2 linked regions of the Maricaulis maris MCS10 genome follow. The protein of the gene in region 1 binds, or shares a complex with, the protein of each later gene. Links are inferred from orthologs where the notes say so. Each region holds a gene or a part of one and is shown in the gene's direction. Other genes may lie near its edges.

Region 1 (3,921 bases):
ATCGTGCCGTCCGGAGAGGCGGCTTCGAGTTGTTCGACCACCAGGCCTTCGGCGTCAAAGCGGGCCGGGATGGACTTGATTTCCTCGACCGTCAACTCGGCCGCATCGACCATGAAATAGCTGTCCGGCGTCAAAAAGCCTTCGGCATTCATGAAGGCAACATCGTGATGATTGTCAGTGCCGCGCAGGCTGATCGTCATGTTGGCGGGAACCGGAACGGTCTCCGACGACCATTGTCCGTCGGCAAAGTGGAAGGCTTCGAGACCGCCGACGACATTCTCGTCGATCGCGACCAGGAAGGCCGAGGCCGTCGAACCCATGCCACCCAGCGATTGGCGCGGGCCCGGCACGAAGACCGTGCGGACGTCCGGCAGCTCACCGGTGGCGGCAAATTCAGCCATGTTGAAGGACAGGAGCGCGCCCTGCGGGAAGGTTTCTCCGCCCTCCACAGGTGTCCAGTTTTCCTCGATCGTGAAGACCAGCTCGCCCTGGTAGAGATCCTGGATCGACGACTTGCTGGGCAGTGGCAGCTGCACCGGACCGGCGTCGGCCGGCAGGTACCACCAGCTCGTGTCGTAGAAAGTATTGGCTTCGGACGCCATCATGTAGACGGTGCCGTCATGGTCCTCGGCGCGAAAGGCAAAGAGACCCACATCGTCCTGGTCGCCGCGCACCACTTCAGTGGCATCGGCGAGATCGGTGCCGCGTTCCCAGCGGTAGGCAACCGAGGGATAGCCCGAGCTGGTGGAGTCTTCCGGCGAGGTCGCCAGGCCGACCATCAGCGTATTCTCGTCGATCCAGCTGACCCCGCCCTTGGCTTCCGGCGTCTCGAAACCACCGTCGACAAAGGCTCGGTCGGTGATGGAAAACTCCCGGCGGACCGCCGCGTCGGAGCCGCCATCCGACAGTGTCAGAATGCAGCGCTCATAGGCCGGCGCCAGACAATTTGAGCCGCGCCAGACCCAGTTGCGGTCTTCAGCTTCGGACAGGGCATCGAGGTCGAGCACCACGTCCCATTCCGGCGCGTCGGTCAGATAGCTTTCCAGCGAGGTCCGGCGCCACAGGCCGTGCGTGTGTTCGGCGTCCTGCCAGAAATTCCAGATATAGCCGCCGGAATAGGAGCCGTAGGGAATGCGGTCCTCGGACTGGGCAATGGCCAGCGCCTGATCGTACAGGCCCTGATAGCGCTCATCGCCTTGCAGACGGGCGAATGTGCGCTCGTTCTGACCCTCGACCCATTCAATGGCCTGCTCGCCCTCGACCTCTTCCAGCCAGACCCGCGGATCATTATTGGGATCGATTTCGACGATCTGGCGTTCCGCGGGCGCCTCAGGTGTCGTGTCGGCCAATTGGTCGCCCTCATTGCTGGCAGGCTGTGTGCAGGCCGCGAGGATGGCGGCGCTGGCAGAGATCGCCCAAAACGTCTGATAAAATTTCATCAGTCTCTTCCCTCTGATGTGTGTGCCGCAATTAACACCGGAGCGGTGCTGGACGTAAAGGGACGGGAGCGTTATCGCAGCAGGATGATCGCTCGTCTGATGAATGGTGCCGGCAACAAGTTCATCCTCGCCGATGTGCGCGGCCGGGCTGGTGTGTTCAACCTGTCGGCGGATTCGGTGAAGGCGATGGCACGCGCCCACCCGTTCGACCAGCTTCTGGTGCTGGAAGACAGCGACACGTCGGACGCCTTCATGCGTATCTGGAATTCCGACGGCGACGAGGTCGGCGCCTGCGGCAATGGGACCCGCGCTGCGGCCTGGGCGATGATGCAGGAAACAGGTTCCGACACGCTGAGCCTCGACACCGCAGGCGGTGTCCTGTTGGCCCGCGATGCCGGTCCGATGTCAGTCAGCGTCGACATGGGTGAGCCCCGCCTGGACTGGACGGAAATTCCGCTCGTCCGCCCGATGGACACCCTTCAGCTCGACTTCGCCGTGGAGAAGGATGGCGTCCGGATCGAGGCACCCGGGGCCGTTTCGATGGGGAATCCCCACGCGGTCTTCTTCATCCGCGACATCGCCAACTTTCCGGTCACCGGTCTCGGCCCGGTCGTCGAGCATGCCCCGCTGTTTCCGGAGCGGGTCAATGCCGGTTTCGCGCAGATCCTGGACGCCCGCCATATCCGGTTGCGCGTCTGGGAGCGGGGCGCCGGTATCACGGCCGCCTGCGGTACCGGCGCCTGCGCCGCGCTGGTCGCCGCACACAGGCGGGGCCTGTGCGATCGCCAGGCCATGATCCATGCCGATGGCGGCGATCTTTCGGTCGAATGGCGCAAGAGCGACAACCACGTCATCCTGACCGGGCCGGTCGAGGATGAAGGACCGATTGAACTGGACATCTGATCCGGTCAAAACCGCGATGCACGCGGCTGTGACTTCCAGACTTGGCAAATTCTCATATTATCCCCGAAACGGTCGCAAGCAGGCCGCGTTCGGGGGGAAACTGGGCACATGGCATTCAAACCATTGATGACACTTCAGTCGCTGGCAATTGCCACGGCATTCATGGGCTTGCTGGCCCAACCGGCTCGCGGGCAGGACGAGGATGCCGTCGCGCCGACGCCGCAGACCATTGCCCTGGAACTGTTCAGCGAAGCCGGACGTTCCCTGCGGGCGGGTGACACCGAAAGCGCCCGCCGCCTGATGCTGGCCGCACTTGATCTAAAGCCGGCCCACCCGGCGGTGCTGCGCGCGCTGGTGACAATCGCGACACGGGCCGAACGCGCCGAGGATGGTTTTGAGGCGCTGGATGGCATGGTCCGGGCAGGTCTGGTCTTCGAGATCGGCGATGAGACACTGGCCTTGCTCGAGGCGGCAGACAGTGACCGCCTGGCTGCCATCCAGGCAGAGCTGGTCGCTAATGGAGCGCCCACGGGGCGCGGTGAAATCGTCGCCCGCATCCATGCACCCGACGCCCTTATTGAAGGGGTGGCCGTGGACATCGAGACGGACCGGATCTTCGTGTCTTCCGTCGCCCGGCGCGAAATCCTGCTGCTGGAACCCTTTGCTCGTGACGAACCGGTTGTCTTCGCTGACCGGGAGGACGGGCTGTGGTCGGTTTTCGGCCTGTTCGTGGATGACCGCACGCGGATGCTGTGGGCGGCCTCGGGCACAGTTCCGCAGACACCGCTGGACGAAGGAGAGGCCGAGGGGACAGCCCTGTTCGCCTTCGACCTCGTTTCGGGCGAGCTGTACCGGCGCTACACGATCGACGGTGCTGTGCAGATGGCCGATTTCGTGGTCCGCGATGGCAGCGCCTTCATTTCGGACAGCCAGGCGCCACGGGTCTATCGGCTCGACAATGTGTCCGGCGAACTGGAGGTCTTGGCCGAGGACCCGCGCTTTGTCAGCCTGCAAGGCGTGGCACTGGCCCGCGGAGCACTGTATGTCGCCGATTATTCCATGGGGATCTGGCGGGTTGACCTGGTCGATGGCAGCGCCAGCCTGGTGCGCGCCTCGGATGTCAGCCTGATCGGGATTGACGGATTGCGCCAGACCCGGGACGGCCGGATCATTGCTGTGAGAAACGGCGCCGCGCCACACCAGGTCATGGCTATTGATCTCGATCCGACGGGCGTTGAAGTTGCCAATGTCGAGGTCTTGCTGCGCGGACATGTGGCCATGAGCGACAATACCGAGCCGACCCTGGTTGATCTCGCTGACGGTCGGGCTTGGCTGGTGGCCAATGCCGCCTGGCCACTTTTCCCGGCTGATGGGTCGGTCCCTGAAGAGACACGCCCCTCAACCGCGATCGTGGAGTTGGACCTGCGCTGACCAGACGGGTCTGCCGGATGGCAAATCTACACGCCGTCAACCGGCGTCGAGGCTCAAACCGATGCCGCAGGCCTGCTGGATGACCCGATCGGCGTCCTCTGCCCGCTGGCGCAGGGTCGCCAGCTGGTCGGCCGACAGATGTTCGGCA
Region 2 (4,143 bases), 3.1 Mb from region 1 along the record:
ACCCTTGCGCGGCGGCCGGGATGGCGCCCTGCGTCTGACTACCGGTCGCTATTACACGCCGGCCGGCCGCTCGATTCAGGCAACCGGAATCATTCCCGACCAGCAGATTTCCGCCTGGGCGCTCAGCACCGACGACGAGGCCGAGGCACCGCAGATCGGCTCGGAAGCCGACCTTGATGGCGCGCTCGTCAACGAGAATGGTGATGAACGCGAAAGCACCGACATTGCGGCTGTCGAACAGCCGCCCGTGGATTGGGCGGAAGACGAGGATTATCAGCTGCATCGCGCCGTCGAGCTGCTGAACGCGGCCATGGAAACCCAGCAGGCGTCCCTGCAGCCCTGACGGGGCCCGCCTGGTCGAGGACTACGGATGGAATGGCGGCGGGTTTGATCCCGCCGCCGTTAACCGTTTCTTACAGCACACACAGGCACATTGGAGACTAACCGAAGGCTATCCGGCCTTCAGTCCGGCAACTCCAGACCCGTGCTGTTACGATGTCGTCCGCCATTCTTCGCCACGCTCAACCGCTTCTGACCTTGCGCGCCCCCCTGTTCGCCGGCCTCGCCGCAGCGGCCATGCTGAGCCTGATGATTGGTGGCGTCGCGCTGTTCGGAAATGGCGACATCGCATTGCCGCGGGCCATTGGCGGCGTACAGCCGGCTCCAGTGGAGGAGCAAGTCGCCAGTGATATGCGCGGAGACACCGGGGACCATGGCGCCGCCATTCGCTTCCTCGAGCCCGAGGGAGACGGCGAGGTCAGCCTGTCAGGCGTACGGGAAGACTTTCATGCCCCTGCCGCTGCGACCAGTCGGGAAATCGCCGCGGACACCAGCGGATCCGACCCGGCGGACGCCGAGGCACGTGTAGCCGCGGCAGCAACCAATCCGAACGCGCTCGCGCAAGCGCCCATCGTCGGACTGACGGAACCGGGACCGGGCGGCCCCCTGCCAGTCATAGCAGCGAACGGCACCCGCCCCTCGCGAGCCTATGCGCGGCCCTATCATGGCGACCCCGGGGCACCAACGATTGCCGTCGTGGTCGGCGGAATGGGTCTCAATTCGACCGTGACACAGGCTGCCATCGATGAGCTGCCGCCGGAAGTGGCATTGAGCTTCGCGGCCTATGCTCGCGACCTCCAGGTCTGGATTGATCGGGCCCGGGCCGCCGGTCATGAGGTTCTTATCGAAGCGCCCATGGAACCGTTCGACTATCCCAACAATGATCCCGGCCCGCACACCTTGCTGGCGGACGGAACCGCGGAAGAAAACAGCCGGAGACTGGCTTGGGTGTTGAGCCGGGCGACCGGATATTTCGGTGTGACAAACTACCTCGGAGCGCGCTTTTCGGCATCACAGGACGCGATGCGCCAGGTTTTTGGTACGCTGGAAGGGCGCGGCGTCGCCTTCCTGCATGACGGCGCCGGTCGCCGTTCGACCATCGAGGCCGCCGCCGGCGCCACGGATATCGAATACGCGGTTGCTGATCGGATCCTGGACGAGGATCTGTCACCCGACGCTATCGACGAGCGCCTGCTGGCCCTTGAAGCGCTGGCAATCCAGAACGGCTCGGCCCTCGGCACCGGCTTCGCCTATCCGGCCACTGTTGAACAAATACGCGATTGGGCTGTCAGCCTGGACCTTCGGGGTTACCAGCTGGCGCCGCCATCAGCCGTCATGGCGCGTCGCCGCCTCGAAGCCCGCCTGGCGGCCGAGGCGGATTCCGCCCTGCCGCATGACGAGACAGCCTCCACAGACCATCGCTGGGCACGCGATCCGAGTGACGCCGGGAGCGCTGATGACGGCTATGGCGCGCAGGCAGCCAGCGGTCACTGATGACAACCGGAATGTCAGACCCTTATCCGCATCATCGCGCCAATGTTGGCATTGCCTTGTTCAACCGGGATGGCGAGATCTGGCTGGGCCGGCGTGATGGCACGCCCGGCCCATGGAACTGGCAATTGCCGCAGGGTGGGATTGATGCCGACGAAGACGTCCAGGACGCCGCTCTGCGGGAGCTGGCTGAGGAAACGGGCATCCAGGCCCAACATGTGAGTTATCTCGGCGAGATCGACGGCTGGCTCGCCTATGATTACCCGCCGGAAGTCCGGGAAGACCCCCGCTTCCACAAAAAGCGCCATCTTGGCCAGAAACAACGCTGGTTCGCCTTCCGATTTGAGGGCAGTGAAGCAGACATAGATCTGCAGGCCCACGCCGAAGTCGAATTTGATGCCTGGCGCTGGGGTCGGTTGAGTGAAATTCCTGACCTTATCATTCCGTGGAAACGGGATGTCTATCAGCAAGTTGCCCGCGCTTTCGCGCCATTCAGCAAAGAATAATAGGCAAGATCATTCGGCCGCGCTGACAATCCGGCCCGATCAATCGACCGCCCCTCCACAATCACGGTTTCAATCTGCTCGAACGCCGAGATGGCGATACGCGGGTCCGTACCGAGGATAATAAGGTCGGCATCATGCCCTGATACGATTAGGCCGCGACGATGTCTTGGGGTGCGATACCTGCCGCCTCCCAATCACGCATTTCCCAATACCCTGCGAGGCCGGGCGGCGAGGACCACAGCGCCAGGGTTCCGAAACGGTCAGTGAAGAATGGGGGATGTCCGTCAGCCGCCGGCTGACGACCTATCGAGTTTCTGAGACCCAGCGCCTCATGCTCGAAACGCCAGACCGACCTCTTGTCGATCTCATGCTGGATTGCGGGTTTCAGACTCGATCGAATTTCAACTGCGCCTTCAAAGACTTTACCGGCCAAACGCCGTCAGCCTGGCGAGCAGGACATGAAAAAGGGCCGCACCTGATGGAGCGGCCCTGATCAACCCAATATCAGTCGGTTCGCGCTAGTGCGCGGCAACGGCCTGCATGGCTTCATACTTGGCGACGAGGGCAGCGGCTTGGTCGCGCTCTTCCTCATCCTTCGCCGCAGTCACGTCTTCACGTGCGTCGGACAGGTCCCGAGCCAGCTTCTCGGTATCAATGTCGGCAACAGCAATCGCCTCTTCGGCCAGGATAGTCAGGCCGGCGGCGGTCACCTCGGCAAAACCTCCATGGATGAAGGTGCGCGTTTCCTTGCCATCATCAATGACAGTGATCGCGCCGGGGCGGATCACCGACATGAACGGTGCGTGGTTCGGCAACACGCCGAAATCACCCTCTTCGCCCGGCACGACAACCTGGTCGACATTGCCGGCGAACAGGCGACGCTCCGGAGAGACAAGATCAAAATGGAGTTTGTCGGCCATGGGTCCACCCTTCGATAATCCGCGTCCGTCTAGCAGGTAATCCGGGGCTTGTGGACCCCTTTCCTTCAGCCCGCGACAGCGCCCCGACTGCGGCTTTACTGGCAGTCCGCAATACCGCGCGTCACCGCCTGCCAGAGGTCGGCGACCGCCCGGTTCCGAACACCTTCGATCCTTATGGTCACATCAGCGCCACTGAATGCGTCGACCGGCAACTCTACAATCTGGCGGACGTGAATCGGGTAGGGCGGAATTTGTCGCAGAGGCTGGGCACCGGCAACAGGGCCAAGTGGCAATGCAGGCTCGGCGGCAAGCCGGTTGCGCCAGTCCCCGACAGTCGGACAGTCATGCTCCCACACGACCTGTACTTGGCGCATGCCTTCCAGGCCAGGCTCAAGCGCCACAAGGCCCGGGAACGCAACCGCGTCTCGCCGTGGCAAGTCCTGCGCCGATATCCCGCGCTCGCGCAGGTCTTCGGCAATGGCGGGACCGTCGAATGTGCGCACGGCGAGGTCATGAAACGCGTCGGGTTGGGCCGACAGGCGGGCACTTCGGAAGACCCACTCACACCTGTCCGTCGAGATCTCGCAAAGCTGCACGAAGCTGGCCTCGAAGCCTTCATTCCAATACCCAGTCGAGCGGGTTGTTCTCGGCCCATCTTCGACACGTCGCCAGCCGCTCCGATCCAGCCCGGCTGCGTAAGTGGCATCGCGTTCGGACAGCGCGCTGGCGCGAACCCAGGCCGACCAAGCCTGCCACAAGTCCTGGCCGCGATAGCCATCATGATCGACCTGGGCAGCTTCCGGGCCCGGTGGGGGCGGCGGAGGTGGCGATGCGGTCCCTGCCATCAACGCAACCAAGACTGTCATGAACATGTCGCTCCCCTCCGG

Evidence for each region. Proteins that work in one complex are often made in the same cells at the same time.
Region 2: the proteins of dapF (region 1) and MMAR10_RS14430 are in contact, whole or in part, in a solved structure (PDB 5YGU), measured with the Escherichia coli proteins. The link is inferred for Maricaulis maris MCS10 from one-to-one orthologs.

What each region holds. Positions count from the first base shown.
Region 1 is NC_008347.1:21,890-25,810, forward strand. Bases 659-3,432 are described here. They hold dapF (diaminopimelate epimerase), read left to right. Parts: upstream 659-1,523; coding sequence 1,524-2,342; downstream 2,343-3,432. Other genes in these bases: MMAR10_RS00090 (prolyl oligopeptidase family serine peptidase), read right to left, coding at 659-1,439; MMAR10_RS00100 (hypothetical protein), read left to right, coding at 2,451-3,432. Outside these bases: more of MMAR10_RS00090, read right to left, coding at 1-658; more of MMAR10_RS00100, read left to right, coding at 3,433-3,773; MMAR10_RS00105 (hypothetical protein), read right to left, coding at 3,810-3,921. UniProt on the Escherichia coli protein: Involved in the succinylase branch of the L-lysine biosynthesis and in the biosynthesis of the pentapeptide incorporated in the peptidoglycan moiety. Catalyzes the stereoinversion of LL-2,6-diaminopimelate (L,L-DAP) to meso-diaminopimelate (meso-DAP).
Region 2 is NC_008347.1:3,083,865-3,088,007, forward strand. Bases 595-3,590 are described here. They hold MMAR10_RS14430 (RNA pyrophosphohydrolase), read left to right. Parts: upstream 595-1,844; coding sequence 1,845-2,336; downstream 2,337-3,590. Other genes in these bases: MMAR10_RS16500 (divergent polysaccharide deacetylase family protein), read left to right, coding at 595-1,833; MMAR10_RS17355 (helix-turn-helix domain-containing protein), read left to right, coding at 2,503-2,829; MMAR10_RS14440 (F0F1 ATP synthase subunit epsilon), read right to left, coding at 2,855-3,256; MMAR10_RS14445 (hypothetical protein), read right to left, coding at 3,352-3,590. Outside these bases: MMAR10_RS14420 (S41 family peptidase), read left to right, coding at 1-343; more of MMAR10_RS16500, read left to right, coding at 496-594; more of MMAR10_RS14445, read right to left, coding at 3,591-4,128. UniProt on the Escherichia coli protein: Master regulator of 5'-end-dependent mRNA decay.